3 regions of the Blautia sp. DFI.1.216 genome follow, and region 3 is predicted to be linked to each of the others. Evidence: riboswitches for the same ligand, from Rfam matches in the RefSeq annotation. Region 3 holds a riboswitch; each other region holds the start of a gene.
The links. A riboswitch is a leader RNA that binds a small molecule or an ion and turns the genes downstream of it on or off. The one in region 3 is predicted to bind cobalamin.

Region 1: linked by a shared signal. The riboswitch ahead of LJE11_RS16155 (cysteine-rich small domain-containing protein) and the one ahead of LJE11_RS06770 (sirohydrochlorin cobaltochelatase) in region 3 are both predicted to bind cobalamin.
Region 2: linked by a shared signal. The riboswitch ahead of LJE11_RS14435 (hypothetical protein) and the one ahead of LJE11_RS06770 (sirohydrochlorin cobaltochelatase) in region 3 are both predicted to bind cobalamin.

What each region holds. Positions count from the first base shown of each region.
Region 1 is NZ_JAJDML010000057.1:411-11,219, forward strand. It holds gene LJE11_RS16145 (hypothetical protein) at 1-909, opposite strand, end outside; gene LJE11_RS16150 (C1 family peptidase) at 929-3,205, opposite strand; gene LJE11_RS16155 (cysteine-rich small domain-containing protein) at 3,616-3,912, opposite strand; cobalamin riboswitch at 4,320-4,514, opposite strand; gene LJE11_RS16160 (EutP/PduV family microcompartment system protein) at 4,606-5,154, opposite strand; gene LJE11_RS16165 (BMC domain-containing protein) at 5,243-5,671, opposite strand; gene LJE11_RS16170 (BMC domain-containing protein) at 5,683-6,048, opposite strand; gene LJE11_RS16175 (C40 family peptidase) at 6,451-7,887, opposite strand; gene LJE11_RS16180 (hypothetical protein) at 8,194-8,349, shown strand; gene LJE11_RS16185 (N-acetylmuramoyl-L-alanine amidase family protein) at 8,361-9,833, opposite strand; gene LJE11_RS16190 (diaminopimelate dehydrogenase) at 10,185-10,809, opposite strand, start outside.
Region 2 is NZ_JAJDML010000043.1:1,259-10,661, forward strand. It holds gene pelF (GT4 family glycosyltransferase PelF) at 1-392, shown strand, start outside; gene pelG (exopolysaccharide Pel transporter PelG) at 373-1,842, shown strand; gene LJE11_RS14410 (CotH kinase family protein) at 1,802-3,622, shown strand; gene LJE11_RS14415 (polyphosphate polymerase domain-containing protein) at 3,609-4,361, shown strand; gene LJE11_RS14420 (DUF4956 domain-containing protein) at 4,358-5,029, shown strand; gene LJE11_RS14425 (DUF4832 domain-containing protein) at 5,022-6,383, shown strand; gene LJE11_RS14430 (transposase) at 6,471-7,571, opposite strand; cobalamin riboswitch at 8,020-8,202, shown strand; gene LJE11_RS14435 (hypothetical protein) at 8,343-9,403, shown strand, end outside.
Region 3 is NZ_JAJDML010000012.1:58,756-69,564, forward strand. It holds gene LJE11_RS06735 (hypothetical protein) at 1-818, opposite strand, end outside; gene LJE11_RS06740 (hypothetical protein) at 898-1,161, opposite strand; gene LJE11_RS06745 (glycosyltransferase family 2 protein) at 1,461-2,180, opposite strand; gene LJE11_RS06750 (ABC transporter ATP-binding protein) at 2,416-3,573, opposite strand; gene LJE11_RS06755 (FecCD family ABC transporter permease) at 3,653-4,672, opposite strand; gene LJE11_RS06760 (ABC transporter substrate-binding protein) at 4,812-6,005, opposite strand; gene LJE11_RS06765 (hypothetical protein) at 6,030-7,049, opposite strand; gene LJE11_RS06770 (sirohydrochlorin cobaltochelatase) at 7,374-8,786, opposite strand; cobalamin riboswitch at 8,987-9,163, opposite strand; partial or broken gene hisI (phosphoribosyl-AMP cyclohydrolase) at 9,361-9,675, opposite strand; gene hisB (imidazoleglycerol-phosphate dehydratase HisB) at 9,766-10,353, opposite strand; gene hisD (histidinol dehydrogenase) at 10,461-10,809, opposite strand, start outside.

The sequences.
Region 1 (10,809 bases), on a different contig from region 3:
TGCTTTTACATTCTTTCCTGATGTTTTCTGACTCTGCTTATCATCGGATTCCTTGTCTTCTGTCGAAGCAGGCGTCTCTGTTTCTTCCGGTGTTGGCATTGCTTCTTCTGTAGGTGTTGCCTCCGGTGTCGGTGTTGCTTCTTCTGTAGGTGTTGCCTCCGGTGTCGGTGTCACTTTTTCTGTAGGTGTTACCTCTGGTGTTGGTGTGGCTTTCGGAGTTGGAGTTGCTTCCGGTGTTGGTGTAACAGCAGCCACCGGAACATTTCCTGATGTGCCTGTAGCCTCCGGTGCATCTGCGGATACATTTTCATTTACGTAATCTGTATCACGATCAAGATTCAGCCATCCCTGTGTCACACCATCTGTGTCTGTTTTCCCCCAGTTTGTTCCGTCTTCTCCCTGAACATACTGAAAAATATGTACAGTTGTCCCATCTGCGATTCCCTCTGTTCCTGAAACCTGATCAAATTTCTCTCCAGGTCCGTTATAAACCGATACGTTTCCATCGTTTCCATGAACCTTTACTTCGAAATCCACATCTTTGCCTCCGAAAGTACGATATTCCTCATTGGCAGCTTCTTCTCTGGAAGCCGGATCCAGATCATCCATAGGAACATATCCGTTCATTCCATGGTACTGTGCATATGCCCATTTTTTATTGTCTGCTCCATTCTTCTCACCCAGAACGTGAATGGCAGTTCCATTTGGAATCTTGCTGTCATTCAGTTTAACACTCTGAGTGTCTGCTTCATCATAAATATCTACCCCGCCCTGTGTACTCTGTACGATCATATAATAATCTGTTACATAATCCGGATTCTGACCCTTTCCGTCATCCGCATAAACAGAAACCACTGTCAGAATAAAGCACAGTACCATTGCTATTACTGTTCCAAACCTTCTCTTCATAATCTCTTTCCTTCATTTCTTATTTTCTTTTTACAGCAGATGAACTTTTATATTTGCTGTATGTATTTCCATATGGCTCTTTAACATATGCTTTTACCGCATAATAGTATGATACACCTTTTTGTGCTTTTTTGTCCAGATAAGAAGAACTATTTCCATTGGAAATTTTCTTTATCAATTGATAGGAACCACCTTTTTTCTTTCTGTAAATATAATAGCCGTCACATTTTTTCTGAGGCTTCCACCGGATACGGATTCCACTTTTCTCAGATTTCACAGAAGTAACCTTCTGCACTGCAGGTGCTGCTTTAATCACATCGCCGGTTTTATATTTACCTGAATATCTTTTTCCGGATGCTTCATAATATGCTTTTACTGTATAACGGTATGATGCATTAGCCGTAACCTTACTATCTTTATATTTTAATTCCGATGTCCCGACATCTGCAATTTTGGACCACTTTCCACCTGCTGCAGGTTTTCTGTACACATAATATCCTGTAGCTCCGGAAACTTTTTCCCATGAAATAAGGTTATATCCGGAATTATATGCCTTCACCTGAAATACCGGTGTATCCGGCACCCATGACTGATTCAGGGTCCTTGTATGTGCCTTGATCCTTGCCGTCCAGTTTTTCGTCTTTCCATCTGTCCACCTGGCCGTTTCCGATGCACTCTTATAGAATGTCTGCCCTGTTTCTATCCCCGCCGTACAGGTAAACCAGTTCCCATAACTGGACTTTGCTTCCACTCCAAAGCTGATTTTGTCAGTCCCACTGTTTGTGATCACAACAGAATATCTGCTTCCCTGTTTCAAAACCACCTCTGGTACACTAATAGTCTGTACACCTGCGATTGGCTGTTCAAACTCATATGGAGCAGCATATGCAGCGGTCCCGCTTTCCGGGTCATATGGATCTGTCAGATCGGTGTATATCTGAATTTTGTAACAGGCATTGTCACTGTTTGTAACAAGATTAACCTCCCCCAGGACTTCTGCTTTTCCCTTTCCTGCAGTTGTCTCATAAACTGCTGCTACTGACTGTCCCGCCTGTATCGGAATCACTGAAAGTGCTGAAGAACCATCATAAAAATAATTATTCCTGTACTTTTGATCCGAAGCAGCCACTGCCTCTGCACTTACAAGTTTACTGATATTGGGATCCTGATAAGAAAGATAGTAATATCCTCCGTCTCCTTTCTTCTCCCCCCAACTGTTTTTGATGATCCACGCACCATCAGATGTTACATTGGAAACAGGAAGGAAATTATCCTTTGAATACGTATCATCCCATCCGACCACTGTCACAATATGATTAATTACAGTCGAATTTGATTTTCCAACAGGATAACAATATGCTGCTGTGTCCGGGTTTACATAATTTTCCTTCATATAAAGCATAATGGATACTGCATGGTCATTCAGCAACATTTCCTTCATACGTTCCTCACTGTATTTGGAAACAGATGCATTTTTCAGATATGCCGCTGAATTATAAGCCTTACTTCCCGGAATCTGTACAGTCAGATCCTGCTGATGCGAAGAATCCGTAGGAAATGGTACATCGGCCTCTGTAGTCATTCCCGACCATGTACTGAGATAAATAGCCGCCAGGTGATCATTACCTCCTATTACATGATAATTTCCCAGTACATAATTCTTATCATCGGGGGTATTTCCAAGAGGATCATTCTGTCTGTTGGAGAAAAAATATGATAAATGTTCTTCTGACAGATCGTAGGTTCCTTTGTTCTGTGCCAGAAGCGAAGTCTCCATGATTGCTGCCATACCAAAAGCCCAGCAGGTTCCAAATGGATTCTGATTCTTTACGAGCGTAACTAATCCTTCCTTTCTGGCATCATAGGAAGATGGAAATGCAGCCTCCCTGTTTCCATATGCAGCATAAACTGATGTCAGATCACTCTCCACTTCAATTCCCGGATCCAAAGGTTTTAAATTTTTAAAGGGTTCCAGTTCTTCCTTTCTTTCCTCTTCTGTCAACGGACGACCCTTAATATACCTGATTCCGTCTGTACCCTCTTCTGAGTTTTCTCCATCCTGAAACTCCTGTTTTGCATCATCGCTTCCGAACAATTCTGCATCCGATCCCGTATCTGTTCCAAATTCATCTGCCTGTGAACTTTGAAAGTCTTTCAGATCTGATGTATTTTCTTCTGTCTCCCTGTTGACTCCGGATCCAAACATTTCCTGACCCGCAGCGGGTACCGATGTACAAACCATTGAATAAGCCAGAAAAACTGACAATGCGCGTATCGCTGTATTTCTTTTTTTCATGTAGTAGTTAACTCCCTTACATAAATATAATATCATTATATCAGTATCTTTTTTGTTTTTCAACCATGATCAATGACAAAAACCGTCGGAAAACAGTGAATTTTCCCTGTTTTCCGACGGCTCTATGTAGAAATGCAGAGCTCTGCCGACAAGAAAATGTCGCCAGGAAAAGACGTCAAATGCCTGTGATGCATTTTCTTCTGTGCATGTGAAAAGTGTGGAAAATGTGTGTGAAATGCTTTATATACTAACTCAGAACAGACTTGAAAATCTTACAGACTCTTCTCTTTTGCTATCCTTATTCTAGCAGAACAAGCATTGTATTACAATGAAAATCGTTCTTTCTTATTTGTGCTAATCTGACACATTGTTACTGTTCACTCCGTTCTAAGCAGCGACGCATTCTCCTCTTATTTGCTGATACTTTCCTTTGCTCTTTTCATCATATCAGCCAGTTCCTGGTATTTTCCTGTGACATATCCATAGTTTTTTCGCTTATGCGGAAGCATACAGTTTGTGCAGTCTTTAATTCCCTTTTCCGTATACCGGAAATTCCCACCGCATTTCTCACCCAGGGCATATAGCGGGCAATAACAGAACAGACAGTTAAAATCATCCGGATCTGCATTCTTATGACACGGAAAAAATTCACATTTCTTATGGCTGAAATAAGAATATTCTTTCCCTTCCCAATAAGGTTTCTCCATTGCTACCTCTCCTCTCCTGTTGCAAGTTTTTATCTTTCCAGAATAATTCCGTTTTCTCAGTCTCCATCAATCCCACCCATCAGAGGACGAAATAAAAAAAATACTCTAATAAATTATCAATTTCTCTTCACATAACAAAGCATTGAAAATTCATTACAGTATTTTTCACAGATCATACATTTAAAATTAATAAGAGGGAGCGATGCTACCCCGGGGTAGAAAAAAATCCGTTCATGAGTGCGCGGAGGGAACGAATAAATCCGAAGTAGTATCGCCTGCCATTTAATCATGTATAATTCATAAAGAACAGGCGCATTCCATAAAAAATGTCTGCCTTCAGATAAAAGCAGACAACACTCCGAAGCTGCGGATTCAACGGAGTTGGTTGTTACACTTTACACGGAAGTTTAACCTCGCCATACCAAGCAGGTTTCCTGGCTCCAGGCTCATCGCTCCTCTCTCCTTCTCATGCTATGGCACAATGGACATTCTGAGATTTGCTCCTCTGTTACAGTGACCGGATCGCTCAGGTTTCTCACCTGATTCCCTCTTTCTGTACTGCTCTTTCTCACAGTATCAGCACTTAATATGTTCTGTATGGAATTATACTGTCATTATAATAACACCCTGCAACAAGCTTGTCAACTATTTATCAATATATTTTTCCAATTATTATTGTTCATTCGTTACTGTTCACACACCACTATTCCGCGAGGTGTTTTGGTATGAATATTCCACGCCTTCTGGCAACGGATCCCATTCATTCAGACCAAGACTCTGTCTGAATTTTGCTTCTTCCAGACTCAGCTTTGGAACATCCTCATTCAAAAACGCTCTCAGCTCATCAATCCCCTCTCCGGTCACATTGTTTACCAGAAAAATTCTTTCACATCCTGCATTCAGCATCCACTGACGCACCATTGGAACATTCGCATAAGGAGAATCTATTTTCGTAATGATTCCTATCAGTGGTCTCAGAATAAATGCATTACTGCCATAGCCAAACAAACTGAAAGGTTCATCTGCTGACTGTACCATTGCCACCACATCTGCTTCAAAAGAAAAACAGGCCAGCCCTACGCTGAAATGCTTGGACTCTGCATACTCTCCCGGAGAATCAATGGTATCATCATCCGTATTCGTATACTGCGTTTTTACATAATGAAGTTTTTCGCCTTTTAATGCCTGAGTTAATGAAGTCTTACCTGCTTCACTTCTGCCCATCAGAAATATTTTCTTCATATTTAATGTCTGTCCCTTTCACTTCTCTCAGCTATTCCGGCAGTTACATAAGCACCATCGGTACAGAATAACTGACTTTTCGTATGTTTTAACTTTTGTGAACTGCACAAGTCTTAAAGCCAAGCACCTCTCTAAAAAATTTCACCACTTCTTCCACTGCAGTCTGAACTTCCGTCAGACCTCCCGTAAGGATCAATGATCCGCTGAAGCGATCCATGAAACCAATCTCCACATTTGCACTTTTCACTGCAATATCAGCAGCTACAACCACTGCTTCCCATGGGGTAAAACGAATCATTCCAATTGCTTCTCCTGTGTGGTCTTCTCCCTCATGGACTCCAATATGCAGACCAAGATTCTGATAAATACAGCTCTGTGAAGGATTGATCACATGCGCCAGGCACACTTCCTTTCCCGGAACCCTTACCCTGGTCATACGCAGCTTTTTTCCCTTTAATTTCTCATAATCCTGGTTATAAAGCTTTTCCAGTAATTCTCTGGTTGTCATCCCTGCCATCCCAACACTTCCTATCTTTTGGTAATCTTGCAGACTACATAACCCAGAGTGTCTCTGAAATAATCCACAACCTCAGTCATCGCTGACATTACATCGGAAATCTCTCCCGTAATGATCAGTGTGCCTGTAAATCGATCTGCAAATCCCAGATAAACATTTCCGCTTTTTACCGCAATATCAGATGCGATTACTGCAGATTCAGGCGGTGTCATATTCATAATTCCGATTGCAGATGAACGGTAATCCACCTGCGGATTCAGTCCAAGCTTCTGGTATATGACCGGAGCCGGCCCTCCCATTACATGTGCAAAAGTAATCTCCTTGCCAGCAACCGTTTCCTGTACAATTCTTATGTGTTCTACATGGTCATTTGCCATTTATCATTCCTCGCTTTCACTATTCAACTATAATCCGGATAATTCATGAGAATATTCTTTCCCACTGATGTCTCCTAAAACAGATTTAAAATTTTATATGTATCTCTTCAGTTACATAAACTGTACTATCCATCCAATTTTATGTCAAGGTAAAATCCACCTGAAAATCGGTAAAATATTATACATGGTTACGGTTCACTCCGTTCACAGCAACACGCTTCGCGATGCACAGAATTTATGCTAATCGCATAAATTCGCGCGGTATGTCTCGGAATTTTGGTATATTCATGCCAAAACACCTCGCGGAATAATGGTAACTTATACATAAAGAAAAGGAGCATCAGCCCCCTTAGCGATACTCCTTTTCAACCCCTATAAATTTAATTATTTATACTTATTTAATTATACCAGTCTTCTTACAGAAACAATCGTTCTGTACGCTGCGTTATCACTGATCTTAATTCCATCTACAGAGTTCGATGCATGAACGATACGTCCATTCCCCATATAGATTGCAACGTGTCCACCGTAGCAGATCAAATCGCCCGGCTGTGCATCAGCATAAGATACTTCTGTACCGGCATTCTGCTGTTCATAAGAAGTTCTCGGAAGACTTACTCCGAAGTTTGCATATACACTCTGTGTAAATCCTGAACAGTCAGCTCCACCTGTAAGGCTTGTACCGCCCCATACATATGGATTGCCAACAAACTGTGTTGCAAAGTCTACTACAGAAGATCCTGATCCTGAACCTGAAGATGAAGAACTATCTGAATCAGATGACTGTTCACTCTCATAATCATCTGGTGAAACTGTATTATCAGAATCAATCACATTGCCATACTCATCGTACTCTACATCATCAGAAGCTCCTGCATTGTCAACAGGATCACCATTTTCATCATATTCTACACCATCATCTGATTCAGACTCATCATCCGCATCATCAGTATTCTCAATCTCATTTCCGTCTTCATCATACTCTACATTTTCTTCCTCTTCTGATTCGGAGTCCTGTTCCTGCTCTGCAGCTTTTGCTGCTGCCTCTTCTTCTGCCGCCTGTCTTGCAGCCTCTTCCTCAGCCTGTCGTCTTGCCTCTTCTTCTGCTGCGATTCTTTCAGCTTCCAATCTCTGAATTTCAGCTGTCTGTTCCGCTAACAGATTTGCATATTCTGTCGCCTGCTGCTGTGCATATGCAATTTCATTCTCATAATCGGCTGATTCAGATTTCTTCTGATCGATCTGGCACTGAAGATCATAAGACTGCTGTTCATAAGAAGCCTTCATCTCCTCCAGTTCTGCTTTGTCAGATTCATACTGAGTCTTTAAATTATTTACCTCATTAATAGTATTCACATATTTATCAAGGTTCTTTCTGTCCTGCTCATACATCTGCTGTGTATTCTCAGCACGTGTCAGAAGTTCACTCAAATCTTCTGAATTAAGCATCATCTGAAACCACGCTGCATCCCCACCCTGTTCATACAGTGCCTGAATACGAAGCTTCATGCTCTCATACTGCTTATCTCTCGCCTTCTGAGCCTTAGCCAGATCCTGTTTTGTCTTAATAATATCTACTTCTTTATTATCGATATCTCCTTTAAGAGTATCAATAGAAACCATAACACTTACAAGATTGGAATCCAGTTCGGAAATCTCATTCTCAAGCTGTGATTTCGCATATGCAAGCTCATCCATTCTGGAATATGTCGCATCCAGCTGCTGACTTGTGATCGCCTGCTCTTCTCTCAATTCATCCTCTCTTGAAGCGCTTACACTAACAACCTGTGTTGCGCTCATCAGGAGTGCTAATGTAAGACATACAATTCTTTTCTTCATGAATTCTCACCCTCGTAACATTTTCTTTCTATATCTTAATGTTTTTGCAATATCTAAGTTAATTCTTATACATATTAACACACCACACTCAAAAACGCAAGGATTAATTACCATAAATTTTATATTTCTGTAACATTTATTAATCTTTTTGTTATTCTTCGCATTTCTTTCTACAATTCAAACATATTCCATTTCATGTTTGTAATAATTTGACACAGGACAAAGATATCTGATGCAGGGTTACTGTTCACACACCACTATCCCGAGACATACAAGCCAAAATTCCATTGCCGCAGGCAATCTGGAATGAATTTTGGCTACGTTACTGTGAACGGAGTGGACAGTAACGTAGCAGGACTTCACGCTATAGTGGACTGGATTGTTTGCATTATTTATGGAATTACTACAGAACGCAAAAAAAGAAGCAGCCTCCTTATTCGAAAGCTGCTTCCATTTTCTTAACTATTCACTTCTCAGCTAAACAGATCTGCAAGAATCTGGTCTGCGGTCATATTCATATATCCATCCGGATCAGAAAGCGTACTTCTATTCCATCTCAGATAATTACCTCTTCTGATATAGTTACCAGATGAAGTATGATAATCATATTTGGTATATCCCGGATATCTTGACATATACTTCTGTGCCAGTGCAATCGCCTGACTGGAATAACCACCGGACGGAGTAGGTGTACCTGCAATCTGAACACCTGCATTCGGGGTAGAATGCACGATCACTGCACTCTTATCAGCACACTGTCCGAGAATGATCCATGTATGTCCACTGTCATATCCCACATCTCCGGGATATACTGTCCAGTCATCACTTGCCAGATTCGCCTGAGTGAGAATACTTCCCCAGCCCATGGACTTATAATAAGAACCAATCTCACCGGAAACTACCGTATATCCGCTTCCTACACCGGACTTACTCTGCATTACCTGATAAGCTGACCATCCTACGAAACCGGAACAGTCAAAACCTTTTGCTCTGTTGGCTGTGCTGAGATCTCTGTAGTTATTGTAATCATAACTGCTGCTCTGACTGTTATAGAAATCAGTCATTGTCTGACTTGTTCCTTTTCTGGTGGAATCATTCCATCCGCCACCCCATACGTACAGAGCCTGACCAACAGGCTGTAATGCACCTGCCAGATAATTCTTGATTGTTCTGGAACCGGTCGGACTTGTAGTATTGCTCAATATACCATTGGAATTAAAATGGTATTTCTGTCCATCAATTGTTACATCTCCGGTAGCCATCACACCGGTTTCCTTATCAAAATAATACTTATTTCCGTCAATTGTCGTCCAGCCTACAGCCATCTTGCCGCTGCCTGTATTAAAGTAGTATTTCTTTCCATCCAGTGTCTGGAAACCTTTTGCCATAATTCCGTCTTCAGTTTCAAAATATCTGTATTCATTGCTGGAATTCTTTGTCCAGCCGGTAAGCATATAACATGCACTTGTAAAATATCTGGTATTTTTCTTACTGTCTGTAAGGAATGTCTTGCAGGCAGCCACTCCACTGTTACTGTAGAAATAATATCTCTTTCCCTTCAATGTCAGCCATTTCGTCTGCATGAATCCGGTAGATGGATTAAAATATCTTTTCTGATCCTTTGAATCAGTGACCCAGCCTGTCATCATGATACCAGCCTGTTTACTGAAATATCTCTTTCGTCCTTTACTGTCAGTAACCCAGCCTTTTACCTGAACACCGGTCTTTGTGTTAAAGTAATATTTCTTCCCTTCAAGTTCCAGCCAACCCTTCTGTTTAGAGCCATCTTTATTTATGTAGTATGAATCTCCGTTAATAGTTACAAAACCTGTTTTCGTTGCAGCCTGTACATTTGCCGCAGTAAAATACATGGAAACTCCCACAGCAAAAAACAGCAGAAACAGAAGTGCCCCCCAGATTTTAAACTTCCTGTTTACGTTTTGCATACATACCTTCCTTTTCTTTTTTCGTTATCAGAGCGTGTCTGAAAAGTATGAATCGTAGGTATCGCTCTGATATCTCACATACTTCTCAGATACGCTCTAAGGTTTAACAAAGTTTTTTACAATGTTGTTACGTTTCTATGACCCTATTATATTACACTTTAAATAACCCGTCAACAGACAAGTAAAATTCTGTTAAACATTCACTAATTTTTCACAGTCTGTTCCATAAAAAAAGAGACAAAGTCCACAAATACTTTGTCTCTTTTCACAAGATAACACTGTGAAATATAACCTGTATACCTGTTTTCTCTTTATTTTTTCAACAGACAGAATATTATCTTATATCCCTGATCACAACAGATGCTTTCTTAATTCAGCACCATCAGCAGCACATAAATAAGCAGGTGCCACATCAAATACGGTCTTCGCACCACTCTGTCCTTCTTTATTCATACGATATGCAGCTCTTGCATATGCAACAAGTACAGAAGATGTAAACTCCGGATTGGAATCCAGCTTCAGACTATATTCGATCACATGATTGTTCTCATCATTCCAGCCCGTTTTTCCGGATCGGATCACGAAACCGCCATGTGGGATTCCACTGTGATCTCGCTTCAGTTCTTCTTCAGAAATAAAATGTACAGTTGTATCATAGTCAGAGAAATAGTTAGGCATAGTCTTGATATCATTCTCAATCTGTGCCAGATCCGCACCTTCTTCTGCAACTACAAAGCATTCTCTTGTATGTTTCTGTCTTGTTGTAAGATCCGGATTTTCTCCGTTTCTCACTGCTTCCAGTGCTGCTTCAACAGGAATTGTATACTGTTTTGCATCTTTTACGCCTTTGATACGGCGTACTGCATCTGAGTGTCCCTGGCTTACACCCTTGCCCCAGAATGTATAATCCTTTCCGTTTGTAAGGATTGCATTTGCATAGAGACGGTTCAGTGAGAACATTCCCGGATCCCAGCCC
Region 2 (9,403 bases), on a different contig from region 3:
TTTTTACAGGAAGGGTAGATATTGTACAGTATATGAGAAAACTGGATTTTACGATCCTTACCAGTATATCAGAAGGCCAGCCATTATCCGTGCTGGAGTCATTTGCGGCCAGACGCCCATGTGTAACGACTGATGTAGGATGTTGCCGGGAACTTCTGAATGGAAAAGAAGGAGATGATTTTGGATGTGCCGGTTATTGCGTTCCGCCTATGTACAGGGATGGACTTGCTTTCGCTATGGAAAAAATGTGTGAATCCAGGAGAAGACGGATCAGAATGGGAAAAAGCGGACAGGCAAGAACTAAGGCATATTACAGGCATGAGCGCATGATCAGTGAATACAGAAAACTTTACAGGGAGGTGGAGGAAGCATATGGCAGGGATTGGATTTGAACTCAAAAAACTGTTCAGCAGAAGAGGGCTGTTTGCTTCTTTCCGCGCCTATGGATATGCAGGGATTATCTGTACCGGTCCCATGCTGCTGGGGATCGTCCTTCTGCTGGGTGTTATGTTTTTGTGTGACAGGACAGGCGCTTCGAAACAGAGCAGAGAATTACTGGTCTGCATGATCACATATACACTTCTTGCATCATTGACGGTAACCAGTTTCTTGTCAATGGTAGTAACAAGATTTATTGCAGATATGCTTTATGAAGAAAAAAATGAGGCAGTTCTGTCATCTTTCTGGGGTTCGACAGGCTTAATGCTCATTGCAGGAGGAATTTTATATGGGATTTTTCTGATATTTTCCGGAGTTGGGCTTATAGATAAGTTTTTATGTTTTGAGTTGTTTGGAGAACTGATCGTTACATGGAATGCGATGAGTTATCTTACTGCAATTAAAGATTACAGAGGAATTATGTTATCCTTTCTTGCTGCGATCGCTGTTACTTTTCTTTCGGGAGCCTTATTGCTGTTTCTGGGAATTTCCCATGTGGAAGCATTGATGGTTGCGGTATGCATTGGATATGGGATCATGCTTTTATGGGATGTTGTTTTACTGTATGAGTATTTTCCACAAAGTGATATCAGTGCATTCTTATTTTTAAGGTGGGCAGATGAGTTTCTGCCGCTGGCATTTACAGGACTCTGCATTAATATCGGGCTGTTTGCCCACCTTGTGATCATGTGGGCCGGACCGCTGGGGAAACAGGTAAAAGGACTTTTTTATGGGGCACCGTCTCATGACGTACCGGCATTGATCGCATTTCTGACAATTCTGATCACCACTGTAAATTTTGTGGTTTCTGTAGAAGTTAATTTTTATCCGAAATACAGGAATTATTACAGTTTATTCAATGATGGGGGAACCATTAAGGATATTATGCAGGCCGGTACAGAAATGCTGGATGTACTGAACAGAGAATTGAAGTATACCGCTTTGAAGCAGTTACTGACTACTGCGCTGGCGATTTCAATGGGTGAGAGTCTTTTGAAGTACCTTCCTTTGGGATTTAATGATCTGATGTATGGATATTTCCGGACACTTTGTGTTGGTTACGGCATTTATGCAGTTGCAAATACGATGCTTCTGCTTCTTTTATATTTTACAGATTACAGGGGAGCATTGGCTGCTTCTGTAATTTTTGCCGTGGGAACTTCTGTGTTTACTGTGATTTCTCTGTTTTGTCCGCAGGTATATTATGGCTTTGGGTTTCTTGCAGGATGTGTACTGTTTTATTTTATAGTTATGATCCGTCTGGAACGTTATACCAGACGTCTGCCATATTATATTCTCAGCATACAGCCGGTGGTAGCAGAAGACAAATCGGGGGTATTTACCAGAATCGGATGTTTTATGGATGAGAAACTGGAAAGGAGAACGAGCGTTGACAGGAATTAAAAAAATAAATCTGATAAGTGCAGTATTAGTCAGTCTTTCTCTCTGTGGAGGCTGCACTCTGGAAAAAGCGGGAAACTCTTCACAGGATCAGACAGTACAGGAAGATAACAAAACAGAACAGGTAAAGGCGGAAAAAGCGGAGAAAGAAGAAATCAATGAGATTCATTTAAGAGATAAGGATTCTTTGTATGAAAATGATGATGATACCAGTGTTGTTACCATGTATCTTACTGTATCTAAGGGAAATTCATCGGAAAATACATATCATACATGGAAGGAAATCAACAGCTATTCTGTTTATGATTACGAAGATATGGGAGTGGAGAGATATCAGGTGGCAGGACTTTTGCAGGTGGGAGATGAGAATGGACCGACAGAAGGGGAAGTCGGATATGGAGAACGCGTGCCTAATGCAACTGTTCAGATCAGGGGCCAGACATCCAGCCAGAATGCACAAAAAAATTATAAAATTGAGTTAAAAAAGAATAAAGGAACGTGGAGAGGCCAGAGAACCATTAACCTGAATAAACATATGACAGAAGGAATGCGCTTTCGAAATAAGCTGGCATATGATCTGATCAGGGGAATTCCTCAGATGGTTGGTTTACGTACACAGTTTGTGCATTTGTATGTAAAGGATAATACAGAAGAACCAGGTGGAAAATTTGAGGATTATGGAATTTATACACAGGTTGAACAACTGAATAAGACGGCATTAAAGAGTCATGGACTGGATTCAAACGGACAATTGTATAAGATTAATTCTTTTGAATTTTATCGCTACGAGGATATTATAAAAAAAGAAGATGATGCAGGATATGATAAGACAGCCTTTGAAAAAATGCTGGAAATAAAAGGGGATTCAGATCATACCAAATTGATCGATATGCTGACAGATCTGAATGATTATTCTATAGGGATTGAAGATGTACTGAAAGAACATTTTGATGAAGAAAATATTGTTTACTGGATGGCATTTCAGATTCTGATGGGAAACGTAGACACACAGAACAGAAATGTTTATTTATACAGTCCTCTGAATTCAGATATCTGGTACTTTATTGCCTGGGATAACGATGGCTGTCTGATGAGACCGGAATATGAATTAAGGAATTTTTCGGATCAGAACAGCTGGGAAAAGGGAATCAGCAATTACTGGGGAAATATTCTGTTTCAAAGGTGTCTGAAGTCACGGTCTTTCCGGGAAAAATTAAATGATGCCATTCTGGATCTGAGGGAATATCTGAACAAAGATATGCTCACATCAAAGATAGAGAGCTATAAGAATGTACTGAAGCCCTATTTATATTTGATGCCTGATGCAGAGTATGAACCGCTTACATCTGAACAATACGATCAGATTGCAGCATCACTTCCTGATGAGATAGAGAAGAACTATCAGTTATATCTGGAAAGTCTGGAAACACCAATGCCATTTTATATAGGTGTTCCGACAATAGACGGTGATAAGCTGAAATTTAACTGGGATGTATCTTATGATCTGGACGCAGAGGACATTACGTATTCTGTAGAGGTTGCAGGAGATTATCTATTCCGGGATGTGATCTATCAGAACACAACACTGACTGTTCCGGAAGCTGAGATGGACCTTCCGAAAGCAGGACAGTACTTTGTGAGAGTAAGAGCAACAAATACATCTGGAAAAACGCAGGATGCATTTGATTATTATGTAACAGATGAAGGAAAATATTATGGTATGAGGTGCTTTTACATAACAGAAGATAGTACGGTAGAGGAAGACGATTATGAAGAAGGCTGACAGGAAGAAAGAACGTTTTCGTAACGAGTGGAAATATCTTATCAGTACCAGTGAGAAAGAAGTCCTGAATCTTCGGATGAAGCCACTTATGAAACTGGATCCTCATGCAGAAACTGGAGGATATCTGATACGGAGCCTGTATTTTGATGATTACTGGAACAGTGCATATGAAGAAAAGGAAAGCGGCGTTCTTATGAGGAAGAAATACAGGATACGAATTTATAATTATAGTGCTGAAAGTATCAAGCTGGAAAGAAAAAAGAAGTTCGGCAGTTATATTTATAAAGAAGATGCCCCTCTGACAAAAGATGAGGTGCAAAAAATTCTTTCCGGCGAGTATGAATTTCTTCTGAAAAGCCCGTATAATCTTTGCAGGGAATTTTACATAGAATGTATGAGTAATATGATGCGGCCGAGAACAATCGTAGATTACGAGAGAGAACCATGGATCATGGATGAGGGAACAGTCAGGATTACATTTGATACAGATGTCAGAGCGGCTGTTGGAAGCTATGACATTTTCGACAGTACGCTTCCGGCTTTATCTGTACTGGAACCGGGAAAACTGATCATGGAAGTGAAATTTACAGAGATGCTGCCTCAGATTCTGAGAAATCTTCTGCCGCCGCAGGCAGCAGAATTTACAGCAGTTTCCAAATATGTACTGTGTTATGAAAAAACGCGGTACATGAATGGATTTGAGTATTGGTATGATACACAGGGGAGGATGATAAGATGAGTGTACAGGATATGATAAAAAAATCTGTACTGGAATCAGGAATGTTCAGTCAGTATGATATACCTAAGATATTGGCTGCTCTGGCAGTGGCTTTGATTTTGGGAAGTGTGATTTATCTGGTTTATCAGAAATTTTATGTTGGAGTTATTTTCTCCAGAAGTTTTGCAGTTACACTTGTGGGAATGACAGTGCTTACCTGTATGGTAACACTTGCGATCAGCAGCAATATTGTGATTTCTCTTGGTATGGTTGGTGCATTGTCTATTGTACGTTTTCGTACAGCAATTAAAGATCCGATGGATCTTCTGTATCTGTTCTGGGCAATCACATCGGGGATTACAGCCGGTGCAGGTATGTATGCATTAACTCTGTTGACAGCTGTGATTATCATTCTGATGATCACCCTGTTTTATCACAAACAACAAAATGGAAGAATTTATATTGCAGTGATTCATTATCAGGGAACTCAGGCGGGAGATGAAATTATCCGCTGTTTTGGAAAAAGAAAATATTTCGTAAAATCAAAAACTATGCGCAATGAAAAAACAGAAATGGCAGTTGAAATATATTGCAGACAGAATGATATGGAGTTTATGGAAAAAATCCGGGATATCGGTGGAGTGGAAGATGTTACATTGATTCAGTATAATGGAGAATATCATGGCTAAAAGTCAGAAACGATATCTGGTTCTGTTGGTTTTTGGACTTTTAGTTATTATAGCAGCAGGAGTATGGATGGTATTTGGAAGAAAAACTCAGATATATGAAAAAACAGAAGAAATTTTTGGAAATCCATTAATGGGATATGCACCTTGTGCCTGGGAAGAAACAATAGGAGAGGATATATCTTTACTGTATATGGATATTACCTGGGCTGAACTGGAACCGGAGGAAGGAAAATATGACTGGGAGAAAATCGAAAGAGAAAATCAGACTGACAGATGGAGAGAAGAAGGGAAACACCTGGTACTGAGGTTTGTGTGTGATATTCCCGGGGAGGAAAAGCATATGGACATTCCACAATGGCTATATGACAAAACTGATCATGCGGGAACCTGGTATGATATGGAGTATGGAAAGGGATATGCTCCTGATTATAATAATGAACAGATGATACAATATCACAAAAGGGCAGTTAATGCACTTGGAGAGCATTTTGGCAGAGATGGACTGGTCAGTTATATCGAACTTGGAAGTCTGGGGCACTGGGGAGAATGGCATGTAAATATTTCCGCAGGAATACAGAGTCTGCCAGAAGAATCTGTAAGAGAACGTTATATGATTCCATGGACAGAGGCCTTCCCTGATTCCATGATACTGATGAGAAGACCTTTTAGTGAGGGAGAACATTATGGAATAGGTCTCTACAACGATATGACCGGACAGCCAGAGAGCACAGAGGAATGGTTTCGCTGGATTAATGAAGGCGGTGAGTTTGACCAGACTCATGAGAAAAAAGGGTTATCCGCAATGAAGGATTTCTGGAAAAAGTTTCCTTCCGGAGGTGAGTTTACAAGTTCAATTACAATGAAAGAGTTGCTTGACACAAATCTGGATCAGACAATAAATCTGATAAAGAAAGCACATACTACTTTTCTTGGACCGAAAGTAGCGGATAAAACTTATGAAAACGGTTATAGGAAAGTTTTAGGAAGCATGGGATATCGTTTGTGGATTTCGCAAGCAAGCCTTATTCAGATGCCGGGGTATGTCAGCCTGAATCTTAAATGGAAGAATGATGGAGTTGCACCATTTTATGAAGACTGGCCTGTATGGGTTCTGGTAGAAGATGAGGATGGAAATAGTCTTGAAAAAGAAGCGGTTGACATTTCGTTAAAATCACTTCTGCCGGAAGAAACTTTACAGACAAAAACAAGAATGCAGGTAAAAAAGATGATCTCACTGGCCGGAAAGAAATATAAGATCAGTATAGGTATTGAAGATCCGATGACTGGGAAATTAGCTGTTCGATTTTCAATGAAAGGAACTTATAATGAAGGGAAAAATTATCTTTTTCAGTAAACTGAAAGAGTTACGTTTTGATATTTAGAAACTAAAATTACCTTATTTAATTACTATAAATGAGCAAATTTGAAAAAATGCACAAAATTATCCTGCTAATTTCATAAATGCTTCAAAATCATCACTTGCTTTTGCACATAGGAATAGATACTGATACTTTTCCTGATGAACGGCACTACAGATTCGATGATATCCATCTTGAAAAGACCGATATCCGCCAGTTCCTGTGACACAAATATAATGTGTCAGTGACATCAACAGCCAGTACCTCTGTATTCCCTTTGAGGAGCGTATCTGGTATGTATCCAGGGCCAGATGGTTTTTGCATTGCCTGAAAAATATCTCAATCGGCCATCGACAAACATAACAGGAAAGGATCTCCTGTGTAGATAAGGATACATTTGTGCTAATGAAAGCACGTAGTGCTTTAGGATTACCAAATGCTTTTTCAGGATAGCTTAAAAGAACAACTGCATTTTCTATGCCGCTGAGGTTTCCCTCATACCGGTACACATAATAGTTGCGTTTTTTGACTGTGACGAGGTCAAATCCTTTATGTGTTGTGGATCGTTCAGCAGCCAGTTCACTGAGTTTCTTTTTCATTCCTGATGGATACAGCAGACGGTTTGTTTTCAAAGCACCAATGGTATGGAACCCTTTCTGTACAAAAGTATTGATTATTTTTTCAGAAACATACCAGCAGTCACAAAGGAAATAAGACATTACTGGTGGAACAGGCAGTTCCTTTGCAATATTTTGTACAATATCAATCTTGGAAATTGATTTATTGTACATTACAAAAGCATAGTTCAGGACAATGCCGTTACAGGAAAGCATAACAGCTACTGCCTGATGTCCGTAGTCCTGTTTCCCCTTTAAATGGGATTGGTGAAAGTACGCATCTTCAATCGGATACAGAGCCTGTGACGAAGGCTTTGTCTTTGAAGCTATCGTATCGTCTACAATGCAGAAAACAGGCTTTCCGGTGCGTGCTGCTTCTGAATAAATAATCTCTATAACAGAACGTTTTAACGTATCTGAAAGTAGAGAATCATCCCATTTCCCTGAATTAAGGAAATGTGCAATCGTAGTTCTGTGACAGGAACTGTTTTTAGCAAAATCCGTGGTTTTTCCATGATATCCTGAAATGAAAATGCTGATCAGGATACTTATAAGGTGGTTTATCACCCGGTTCGAATAAAATTTGCATAAATTTAATTTCTTAAGCTGGTTGTATATGAATGCGGAATGATGTATAGTATTTGCGAGAGACACCTTCTTTCGTAAATATTGCAAATGTTTGTTTAGGCACTTTCATTATACAACACACGGAATCGAGGTGTCTTTCTTTTATGCAAAATCACGAACTTGCTCATTTATAGTAGTAAAAATATTTTAGCATAAACAAAGAAATGCCACAAGAGAAGGTAGTGCTGCAAAGAGACCCTTATTATGGAATAGATACTGGAATCTGAATATTCAAGACCATAGTAAAAGTGAATAAAAAAACATATAAATATTAGATGTAAATTATTGACGTTAACCAAATGGAATTATATAATAAAAATATAATGAAGTTGGGGAAAAGCCTTAGCGCGGAGTAAAAATAGTTTTTGACTTTTAGCCCCTGATATCATATTATAAAAATAATGCATGTTTCCAGTAATATGGAATTAAAAGGGAAACCGGTGCAAGTCCGGTACGGTCCCGCCACTGTAAAAGGGAGCTTTTTATCATATATGTCACTGCTTAAGAGGCGGGAAGACGATAAAATGCGATGAACTTAAGTCAGGAGACCTGCTTGCATTAGAAAAGGTTATTTCTTACGGTGTATTAAGAAAGGCTTTATTTTTATACCTAAAATACATTTTAAGAAGAGGATCTTTTTTACTTCAGGAAGGGATGTGAGAAAAGAAAACTTGAATTTTTATACAAATACGACAGAAAGGTAAAAAAGGAATGAAAAAGATAATTAGTTTTATATTGACAATGATTATGCTGCTTACCTGCACCAGTATTTCAGTTATGGCATCTGATGTCCAGAGTGATACAGCAGATCAGGATGAAAAAATGACAATAGGAGTGTCTGTATATAATCTGAATGATGCGGAAGTAAGAGAGTTTAGAAATTATTTTGAAAATTATGTCGGTATGGCTTTTGAAGTTGAGTTTTTATATTCTTCCAGTATAAGCACTGCAGAAGAAGAAATCAGCTTTATAAATGAGCTTCATGAAAGAAATGTAAAGGGAATTATTTCTTTCCTTTCCTCTGATCTTGAAGAAGTTCTTCCGGTATGCGAAGAATATGGTATGTATTATGTGCGTGGTTCAGGAACGATCAGTGATGAAATGTATGAGAAAGTAAAGGATAATCCTTACTTTCTGGGAACGATAGGAACATCTGTTGAAACAGAAAAGGATGCGGCTGCCAATATGGCGGAGTATTTTGCTTCAGAGGATCAGAATAATCAGAATCATTACATAATAGCATGTGGAGGATCTGCCATCGGTAATGAGATGCATCGTCTGAGAACGATAGGTATTCTGAATAAGCTTCAGGAAGCATATGGTCTGTCATATGAGAAGTCTGTAGAAGAACTGGTGAATACGCAGGATACGGAAGAAATTGAAACAGGCAGTGATATTAAGATTACTCTGGTTCCGGGTTATCCAAAAGATCATCTGGATGAAAAGCTGGCTGCTCCGCTGAATACAGGAGAGTATAATGTTATTCTGAGTGTAGTGAGCGCAAGTGATTTTATCAAGGTAATTGATGCTTATGAAGAAGAGAACAGTACAGATGTATTGTTGGGGTCAATTGATTGTTTTACAGAAGATACATACGAAATGTTTAACAAGAAGGGATATAACGGCAAGGAAAGAATCGACTATCTTGTAGGAAAATATGGTGCTATCGTTGCACCATCATTTGTTGCTATGAAGAATGCTCTGGAAGGCTTTGCAGAAGATTACCGTGAAGATGGAAGTGCTTTCCGGCTGCAGCAGTCATTTTGGACAGC
Region 3 (10,809 bases):
TAACCCTGAAATTCTTTTACGATCATTCTGGCATTTTCTGCTGCACTTTTTGCAAGCTGTACAATCCCTGCATTTACTTTATATTTACCGGAAGCATAACTGCTGATCACCGGCATAGATATGGAAAGATTTTCAATTTTTACAGTTGTTTTGTTTCCTGTTGCCTTTGTGCTGTAACCATACTGCCAGGTAGTAGCCGCAGTCTTTTCGTACCAGTACAATTCATATGGACAATCTACAGCCAGGCAATCGATAATCTTTGAAATATCCAGTTCATTAAGGTGTGCGGCTACTTCTCTTTTGAGAGCATTACCGCTTGCTGTTGTCTGCCAGGTCAGTCCCAGATCTGAACTGACTTTAAACCTGGTAGAACCACCTTTCGATGCCACTGCGCTGATTTTACTCTTAAGTTCCTCATATAAGGTCTGCTGCTGTCCATTCAGTACATCCTCACCCAGAGAAGCTGCTGGCTGTGTGTCCGGATCCTGTCCGTACAGAATGTCATTCAGATATTTCTCCAGAAGCTGTCTGTTATCCACAGCACCGTTTTCGTCCGGAATTACAGCCTCTGCAAAGACTTCTTCGTCTGAATCTGCTTCACTTGAACCTGCTTTGTCCGAAATGCTATCCTCTGTATCTGATGCAAACTCCGCATTATCCGCAGTTTCCTGTTGTACATCAAATTCTGTTGCATCATCTGAATTAAATTCAGAAACTGTACCATCTGTGAAATCTGCTGCTGTTACAGGTGTTACCGTAATTCCTGCTGCCAGAACCAGGCTCATTCCCAGACTTATAAAATTTTTCTTTCTGTACATAACGCATTTTCTCCTTATCTGTCGTAAATATAGTATATTACTACAATACTTTATTTCGACAGATAAAACAAGATTTTTTTTATAATCCTTGTTCTCCTGCCAGATAGCACAGGTCTGCAAGACGTTCATATTTTGTCTGCATACACGCAATATAGTCATCCAGAAATCTTTTTACACGATACGGGATATCTAAGCGCTCATATCGGTTCTCAAATTCCGTCAGGTCACTGTTATCCTGCCTGATATACTCATCTGCTGCACTGATTTCCGCTTTCAGAGCAGAAAGTTTCTCCTCGTAACGACCTGTTAATTCCATTTCGCACAATTCATTCATTTTGTTCATCTTATTCTTTTCTCCCTATTATTATTTTTACATTTGTGGCAACCTTGTTACCTGTGTGTGTTGTTTTGTTATATGTTGATTTGTTGTGTTATGTGTGTTATGTACCCGATGTGTGCAGATCGGTACATACCGTTTTCTGTTTTATTACAACTATAATTGTAATTTTGTTTAAAGAAAATGTCAATTTATTTCGTCCGACATCTTATGATATGATTCGACATTTATCTGAAAATATAACAACAAAAAAACTGCTGTTCCTCACGATCACTGTAGGAACAACAGTTTTTTTTCATCATTTTTTATGTTCGGCGGATAATCCTGTTCAATTTCACAAAATCTATTACCGCCTGTTTTCCGATCTTACAGATTTTCTTCATGTTAATGGAATTCACCCCGCCCTGACGAGGTCTGAATGTGACAGGAAGAAATTTGATGCTGCATCCCTTCTTCTTATAAATAACAGCCAGAAGTACATTGGAAAGATTAAAGTCCTTCGGAATCAGATGTATGTACCTGGCCATCGTCTCTGCTTTCATCAAACGGTACGGAGTGTTGGCATCTGTCAGATTTACCCCAAAACAGATACGGATAACTAGTTTCAGAGTTTTTGTTACAAAAACACGTGATATTCCATCCTGTCTGTCTTTTCTCCAACCGATGACCATATCATATTTCTGTCTTCGTTTCCAGAACGGTTCAAATTCTTCCGGCAGTGTCTGGCCGTCTGAATCTGTCTGGAAAATGTAATCTGCACCATTTTTGAGTGCATACTTATAGCCATAAAGCACAGTTGCACCATGACCGCCGTTTGGTTTTGTTATCGGAATCAGCAGAGGGCGTGTCTTTGTACACTGTTTCAGTTTTTCATATGTAGAATCTTTGCTCCCGTCATCAATGACAATCAGACGTGACTGACCGTTTCCGTTATGCTTCTCTATAACAGGATACCAGTCATTAATGACCTGTTCAATGTTATCCTGCTCATTGTATGCCGGGATAACAATGTATAACTTATCCATATTTCTCTCCTTTGGATGATTGATGGTATCCATTATAGCATACATATACATGAAATAATAATATTATTTCGAAAACGATGTACTATAGCTGTCACTGTTCACTGCTAATATCCCGCGAGGTGTTTTTTGTGAGCGAAGGTCACAGAAAACCCGAGACATACTGCGCGAATTTATGCGATTAGCATAAATTCTGTGCATCGCGAAGCGTGTTGCTGGGAACGGAGTGAACAGTAACCTATAGCTCTGCCAGTATTCCCAGCTCCCGCGCAAGGCGAAGCAGTTCCCTGTTTGCGGCATTCACTGTTCCGAAGTCTTTCAGAGGACAGATCACTTTCTGACATTTTTTCATCAATTCCACAGCCTTATCATAAGATTCCTGTGAAATACTTTCGAAAGGTTTCTCTGTAATCACCTGGTCTGCAAGTGCACCGGCTACCTGACAGTCTACATCATTCGTGTGAAGCACTCCTGCCGCAAATGGAATTCCCTGTCTCTGCAGTTTTCGATAATACGGAATTCCGCTTCCATTACCGCCAATTACAAACACCTGAGGTTCACCTCTGGGCGGATCCATCTCCACACATCCAAAAGCAGCATTATAGCTTCCTCTGGTAATTCCATACAACTTCCGAATATACTCAGAAGTAAAGATTTCTTCCGGAGCACCATATTTTTCTATATATTCTCCATGTACACAGATAACTTTATCAGATATTTTCTGTGCAAGATCCAACTCATGCAGCGACATGATCACTGTAAGCTGATGATCCAGCACCATCTGTTTCAAAATGGTAAGAAGTTCCAGCTTATGACGGATATCCAGAAAAGAAGTCGGCTCATCCAGTACAATGATCTCCGGCTCCTGACAGATAGCCCGGGCAAGAAGGATTCGTTGTCTCTGACCATCACTGATGGCTGTAAAATCCCTGTCTTTTAAATCCCATGCATGGACGGTTTCCATTGATTTCTTTACCTTTGTCTTATCCTCTGCGGAGAGTATTCCCAAAGTTCCTGTATAAGGATAACGCCCTGTGGCTACAATGTCTTCGCAGGTCATCAGTTCCGGACGCATACGCTCTGTGAGCACGACTGCCAGTTTCTGAGAAACCTCTTTATTGGTCATCTTTGCCATTTTCTCTTTATCCAGATAAACAGTACCGCTGATCGTGGCAAGCTGTCTGGTGATGCTTTTAAGAATAGTGGATTTTCCGGCACCGTTAGGACCGATGAGAGTGAGGATTTCTCCCTTTTTCAGCTGAATATTGATTTCTCTGATAAGAGGTTTTCCGTCATATCCCACAGTCAGCTGATCCGTACGGAAAAAATACTGTTCCTGCCGGTCTGCTTTGTTATTTTCTGTTTCCTTTATTACATCTGCTATTTTCTCTGACATATTTTTTCCTGTTTTCCTTTTTTATGCTGCATCTTATAGTAATCTGCCCGGATAGCGTATTCTGCTCCTGCTTTTTATATCAATTTCTCTTCTGTCTGCGAATCATGATATAGATTACAACTGGTGCGCCAAACACTGCTGTTACGGAACTGATACTGAGTTCTGTAGGTGCAAATACGGTTCTGGCGATCAGATCACAGAAAAGACAGAATACTGCCCCTCCCAGAAAGCAAGCCGGGATCACAAGGAGCGGTCTGGCTGTTTTCAGCAGGCTTTTTACAATGTGAGGCACTGCAATGCCAACAAAAGAAATTGGTCCTGCAAAAGCTGTCACACAGGCAGACAGAATACTGGATAAGAGAATCAGTCCTATGCGGAACAGCTTGATATTCACTCCCATATTCTGGGCATAAACTTCACCCAGCTGATAGGCACCGATAGGCTTAGACATAAAGAACACGATCACCATTGTGAGCAGAACTACTATTGCCATTACTTTCACATTACCCCAGGACATTCCTGAAAAACTTCCCAGTGACCAGTTGTGAAGATTGACGATATTGGAGTCATCCGCAAATGTAACTACGAAATCTGTAACTGCAGAACAGATGTAACCGATCATGACACCGCTGATAACCAGCATGGACATGTTGTGGACTTTTTTGGCAACCAGCAGGACAAATCCCATGGAAATCATAGAACCGATAAACGCTGCAATGATCATGGCTGCAGAACCCATGGAAATAGATCTGCTCAGAAAATAAATCATCAGAAGTGCAACTACCAGCTTGGCTCCTGAAGAAATTCCAAGTACAAAGGGACCTGCAATAGGGTTATTAAAAAATGTCTGAAGAAGAAATCCGGATACAGAAAGTGCTCCTCCAAGAATGATCACTGACAGAATCCTGGGAAGACGGATTTCCCATATTATATTGTAAGCAGTCGCATCTCCTTGATGTCTGAAAATAATATTCAGAATCTCACCCACTGAAAGATGAATGCTTCCGGCATTTACATTCCAGACAAATAAAATCACCAGAAACACCGCCAGTATAAAAAATGCTATCCAGTATCTGGCTGTACGTTTTTTGTCATCCATATTTTTTGTTCCTTTTGTTTTTATATTTCCTGCTTTTGGCAGTTCTGCAGAATCCCGCAAACATATTTCAATGCCATTCGTAAATAACTATACCAATCGCATAGAATGCGAATTCAAGTGTGCCGAGGATTTACAAATATCATTTTAACTTATGCATATATACAAGTTCATCCAGTGAATCATCATCTGTGGTAAGGATTGTATGAATATCTTCGATCATGGTTCCAAGCTCGGTGGTTTCCTGGAAAAGATTTTTACCCGTACACCACACATTTCCATCCTTCACTGCCTTAAAATCTGCCAGAAGATTACTTTTTGCCAGCAGTTCATCAATACTAGAAAGTTCACCGTCGATAGTACTGTTATAGATGATATAGTCCGCATCTTTTGCTTTGGCATAAAATTCTTCCATCTGCATATTCATGGTAGACAAAGCGTTATCACTTTCTCCTGTATCTTCGGGAACATATTTGCCGCCTGCAAGCTCGATCATGTTTGAAACATAATCACCATTCTTTCGCACATTGACAGCACCTGTGGAATTAATATAAAAGAATGCTACTGTTTTACCTGTATCTTTATCATCAGAGGTCAGAACTTTGTCAAGCTTGTCTGTCTGCTCCTTAAATGCCTTCTCAGCTACATCTTCCTTTCCGAGAAGCACAGCATAGAGTTTCATCCATTCAGTTCTTCCCAGAGGATGGCTCTCATAACTGGAACGTTCTACCATTACCGGGATACCAAACTGTTCCAGTTTCTCTTCCACCTCCGGATTATGATGGATCATAGTTGATTCAATGGCAAGACCACAGCCTTCATCCAGGATCAGTTCATAATCCGGTGCATTGTACTTGCCTGCATAAATCATTTTTCCGGATTCCATGGCATCTTTTGCTTCCTGGATATACCATCCATTCTCCTGAGTTCCTGAAAGACGAATGCTGTCAATACCGTCAATTGCGCGGAAAAGATCCATGGCAGAGGTTGCTACCAGATAGATGTTGTTCAGCGGTTGTTGAATAACTGTGATATCTTTTTCAAGCCCCTTTGGAGCCTTTTTTCCCTCTGGAACTACAAGAAACTGTCCTTCCTGATCGATAGTAATCAGAGCATAGCCATCATTGTAATAGTCTACGCTGAATTCTTCTGCGTAGGAAAGTTCCATACTGTGGTCATAGGTAAGTCCCGGGATATCCACAGGAGTTTTTGCATTGTCTTTATCTGCTGCGTATGCTGTACAGACAGTGCATATACAGATAATAAATAATGCAACTGACATAAAACCGATAAATATTGTTTTTTGCTGTTTCTTTATTATGTTTTTCATCTTCATAATTGTTTCTTTGTTTGTATGTGATTATTTTGCTGTTTTTTCTGCTTCTTTGGCAGTTGTGGAATCAAAATTTAAGGTGTAGTCAATCTCGTGAGGCTCACTCATTGCTACTGTATCTGCTGTTACCTCCATCTCTGCATCAAATACGCTGACAGGGATTTCAAAAGTGGAGTTTCCGTCTTTATTAACCGGCTCATATTTCTCACCATCCACAAGCATATAATCATAGTTCGGACTGCTCCATACGATAGTTGCTGTAGCTTTATCGCCTTCTACATTAATGGCTGCAGGAGAATCAATGGTTGCTCTTCCTGAACCGCCTGTGAGAGTTACATCCATGGTATAATCGCCGTCTTCAAGATTCAGATCTGCCAGAGTCTTACCTTCACTTGTCTTACTGTCTTTCGCATCTTTGTCTGTGTCATCTGCTTTGGAATCTGCATCTTTATTTTCTTTATCATCTTTTTTTGCATCTGTATCATCGGATTTTACAGGATTTTTGACACTTACCTTATGGTCATACCATTTTCCTTTTGTTCCGATCAAAGCTACATCGAATTCTTCATCAATTGCGGGTACCGGGATATCAAATCCATATACTTCCTCACTCATTCCATCGCTGTATGTAACAGTATCTGTGGTTGGCTCAAGAACCTCTGCCCCGTCTTTCTGTGCATCTTCTGCCTTTCCGACGAAAAGGTTTACAATTTTCTTAGAAGCAAGGCTTACATGGATAGTCATCTTGCCATCCTTTACTGTAAGGGTTCCTTTTCCATCGTTTGCTTCATTTACATGGAACATTCCGCTGTCTGTATCAAATTCTGCTGTGTAGGTGCCATCCTCTAATGTATCACTCTTGGATGCATCTGTTTCTTTATTATCTGTGTTTTCTGAATCAGCATCTTTTGCAGTTGTTTCTTCTTTATCAGTGGTTTCTTCTGTTGCCGTATCAGTATCTGTCTTTGCAGCAACCGGGCTTGTACCGATCAGAGTAGCTGAAATAGTAAGTGCTGACATTAATAATGTAAATGAACGTTTCTTCATGATTATTTCTTCTCCCTTATCTTCATATTTTTTATAGTTTTTTCTATCGTGCTGTTCAACCCATCTGCTGCAGAGCAACAGGCTTTTGAACAGGTGATGGCAAATATATTATAGTAATTCCAGAAAATAATGCAATTAAGACAGTTCCTCTGGATCTTTCTCAGATGTGCGCACGTTACTGTGAACGGAATGAACAGAAACGTGCGAACTGTTTGCAGTATTTTATGGAATTGCTATGACTTCTTTTTTTCTTATCATATAATATATCTGCCCGGAAACTTTTGCAAGTTCTCCGGGCAGTTTATCTTGTTTGAACAATATTTTTTATTCAGCGTCAGCCTCTGCAGTATCAGCTGTTGTCTCAGCTGCGTCATCTGCCTGTGCATCGTCTGCCTGTGCATCGTCTGCACTGTCATCTGTTGCTTTGGCATCAGTATCTTCTGCTGCTGCATCGTCAGATGCTCCAAGAGAATCAATTGCTGCTTTTGTATGAGCCACATACAGATCTTCTACTGCTGCGATTCTTCCAAGACCTGCGATCTGACAGTCAACACTGTCGAAATCACCGGATGCCTCAAACTGAGATTTCCAGGAATCTGCATCATCACCAGCCATATCATTGTTAGCGTGGTCTCCGGCAACAACCATCAGAGGACGAAGGATTACATTCTTGAATCCTGCTTCTTTTACTTTCTCGATAACCTTGTCACATGCTGTGTCTTCCGGTTCTCCCTCTACAGTTCCGATGAAAGCGTTTGTGAATCCAAGATCATCCATCTGTGTCTGCATCTGGTCATAGGTTACGTTAGCTGTATGGGATGTACCATGTCCCATGAATACAAATGCTGTGCCTGCATCTGCTGCTGCTTTCATATCATCAAATCCAGCTTCCTTGCAAGCTTCATCTGTGATTGCCTGAGCAACTGCTTTCTTGTCATCATTGATCACTGTAGCGTCATCACCAACTTCACCGAGCATTGGCTCTGCAATTGCAACAGATTCAAATTTGTCTTTGTATCCATCAATTGCCTCTGTCATTTCATCATATTCTGCACCATGCATCAGATGTGTCGGCTGTACAACAAGATTCTTAACACCGTTAGCTACTGCACGGTCAAGAGCCTGCTGCATATTATCGATTACTTCATCATCTCTTGCCTGTACATGGTTGATGATGATCTGTGCTGTAAATGCACGTCTTACTGACCAGTCCGGATATGCTTTTGCAAGGGCATCCTCGATTCCTTTGATATCCTCTGCACGGCTGTCGTTGAAGGATGTACCAAAACTTACTACAAGAAGTTCATTCTCACCAATCTCATCCTGGTTACGAGGATCATCTTTGGAAGCATCACCTGTGTCACGTCCAAAGTATTCAGGGCTTGCTTCTTCACCTGTTACCAGTTCTTTCTGAGCATCTGTAAGTTTGTCCCATGCTTCTTTTGCTGCTTTGCAGTCTTCGTCAGTTGTGTCTGTTCTTTCCTGAACATAAATCTTATCGATCAGGGCACCAACTTCGTCTGCGGCTTTCTGATCATCATCAGAAGCTTCTGTTGTATCATCAGATGCTTCCTCTGTATCTGCTGCATCTGCATCGTCTGCAGCTGCTTCTGTGTCATCTGCAGCCTCTTCTGTTGCTGCATCATCAGATGCAAAAGCAACTGTACCTGTTGCTGCTGTCATGGAACAGGTCATGGATACTGCCAGTAATAAGGCTAACATGGATTTTCTTTTCATTTCGTTTTTCCTCTTTTATTTCTCGTATTTCCGGACAATTGTATGCACAAAAAAGGCAACTGCATATTCTGCAGCTACCGCTTTCCCATAAATACATGGTTTATATGTACCAGATATATCTGTAATTTCGATTCTGTCTGATTCATTTAATAAAAGAGCTATGTATCGTTATGAGAATACAGGTTCTGTATACCGCAGACCTTAAATTCTACGCCAAGGCAGTTCTCCTGACTTCGATCATCGCTGTTTCTCCCTTCCCAGTTTCCCAGTGGTTTCTGAAAAGCAGCTCCCATACACAGTGACGGTATCGCTCCGGATTCTCACCGGATTCTCTTTTGCACATCAAGTACGATGCAACCTTTGCGTTATAACATTGCACATATTCAATTCGGATATTCTTTTTTTATCACATTTTAACAAAAATGTCAATACAATTCGTGTATATTTTCCTTTAATGTTTGGCATTAGTGTTACTGTTCACTCCGTTCACAGTAACGTAGCCAAAATTCATTCCAGATTGCCTGCGGCAATGGAATTTTGGCTTGTATGTATATTATCGCGTTATTCATTACACTTCTGTCAGGGCTTTGAAAAAACAGGTTCTGTTTCCGGTATGGCAGGCTGCACCGATCTGCTCTACTTTAGCAAGGATCGTATCATTGTCACAATCCAGTGTAAGGGATTTTACAAACTGGAGATGTCCGGATGTGAGTCCCTTCGTCCAGAGTTCATTGCGGCTTCTGCTCCAGTAAGTCATTTTACCTGTTTCAAGAGTGGTATTAAATGCTTCTTCATTCATATACGCCAGCATCAGCACTTCGTTTGTCTGATAATCCTGGGCTATAACAGGTACCATTCCATCACTGTTTAATTTAAAATCAGACCATGCGATGCTGCTTTTTAAATTCACTGTATTTTCCATTTTCTGTCTCCATCTAATTTATTGATTGCCATAAATCATTTCGTAAATTTTCAAATTTTACAAACTGCCCTTGGTAGACAGAACATCTGTGATCCTTGGATCATAGGATGTGGCTGCGTCCAGTGCTTTGGCAAAACTTTTGAACATTGCTTCTGCTACATGGTGATTATTCCCACCTGCCAGAACCCTGATATGAAGATTCATGCCACAGGCATAGGAAATGGCATAGAAGAACTCTTTTACCATTTCCGTGGACATGTCACCGATCCTGTCTGTGGTAAACTCTGCATCCCATACAAAGTAAGGTCTTCCGGACAGATCAATCGCACAGAGCACCAGGGATTCATCCATGGGAAGGATGCAGCTTCCATAGCGCTTAATCCCCTTTTTGTCACCAATTGCTTCTTTTAATGCAGTTCCCAGAACAATTCCTGTATCCTCGATGGTGTGATGGTCATCCACCTGAAGATCACCATGGACTCTGACACTGAGATCAAAGAGCCCATGACGGGTAAATCCATCCAGCATATGGTTAAAAAATCCCACACCTGTCTCAATATCAGAATATCCGGTTCCATCCAGATTTATTTTTAATTTGATTTCTGTTTCTTTTGTATTTCTTTCTGCTGAGGCTTCTCTTGCCATGGTTAAGTCCTCTCTGTCTTACTTATTTTCAAACACTCTGAATCCATTGTTTTAATGCGCAAACTACAGTTTACATTATAGCAGATTTCAGATTCAAAGCCTTACCATTATTCTTTATCTTCATCCTCAAAACGAACTGCAATAGAATTTGCATGTGCAGTAAGCTGCTCAGAAGTTGCAAACTGAATGATATCTTTGTGTATATTACGCAGTGCGGATTTTGAGTAATATACAATACTTGATTTCTTTATGAAATCATCTACGGAAAGGGCTGAGAAAAATTTGGCTGTTCCGTTTGTAGGAAGTACATGGTTCGGACCTGCAAAATAATCTCCCAGTGGCTCGGAACTGTACTCTCCGATAAAGATCGCACCTGCATTCTTCACTTTCATCATATCTTCAAAGGGATTGGCTGTCACGATCTCCATATGTTCCGGAGCGATTTCATTGGCTGCC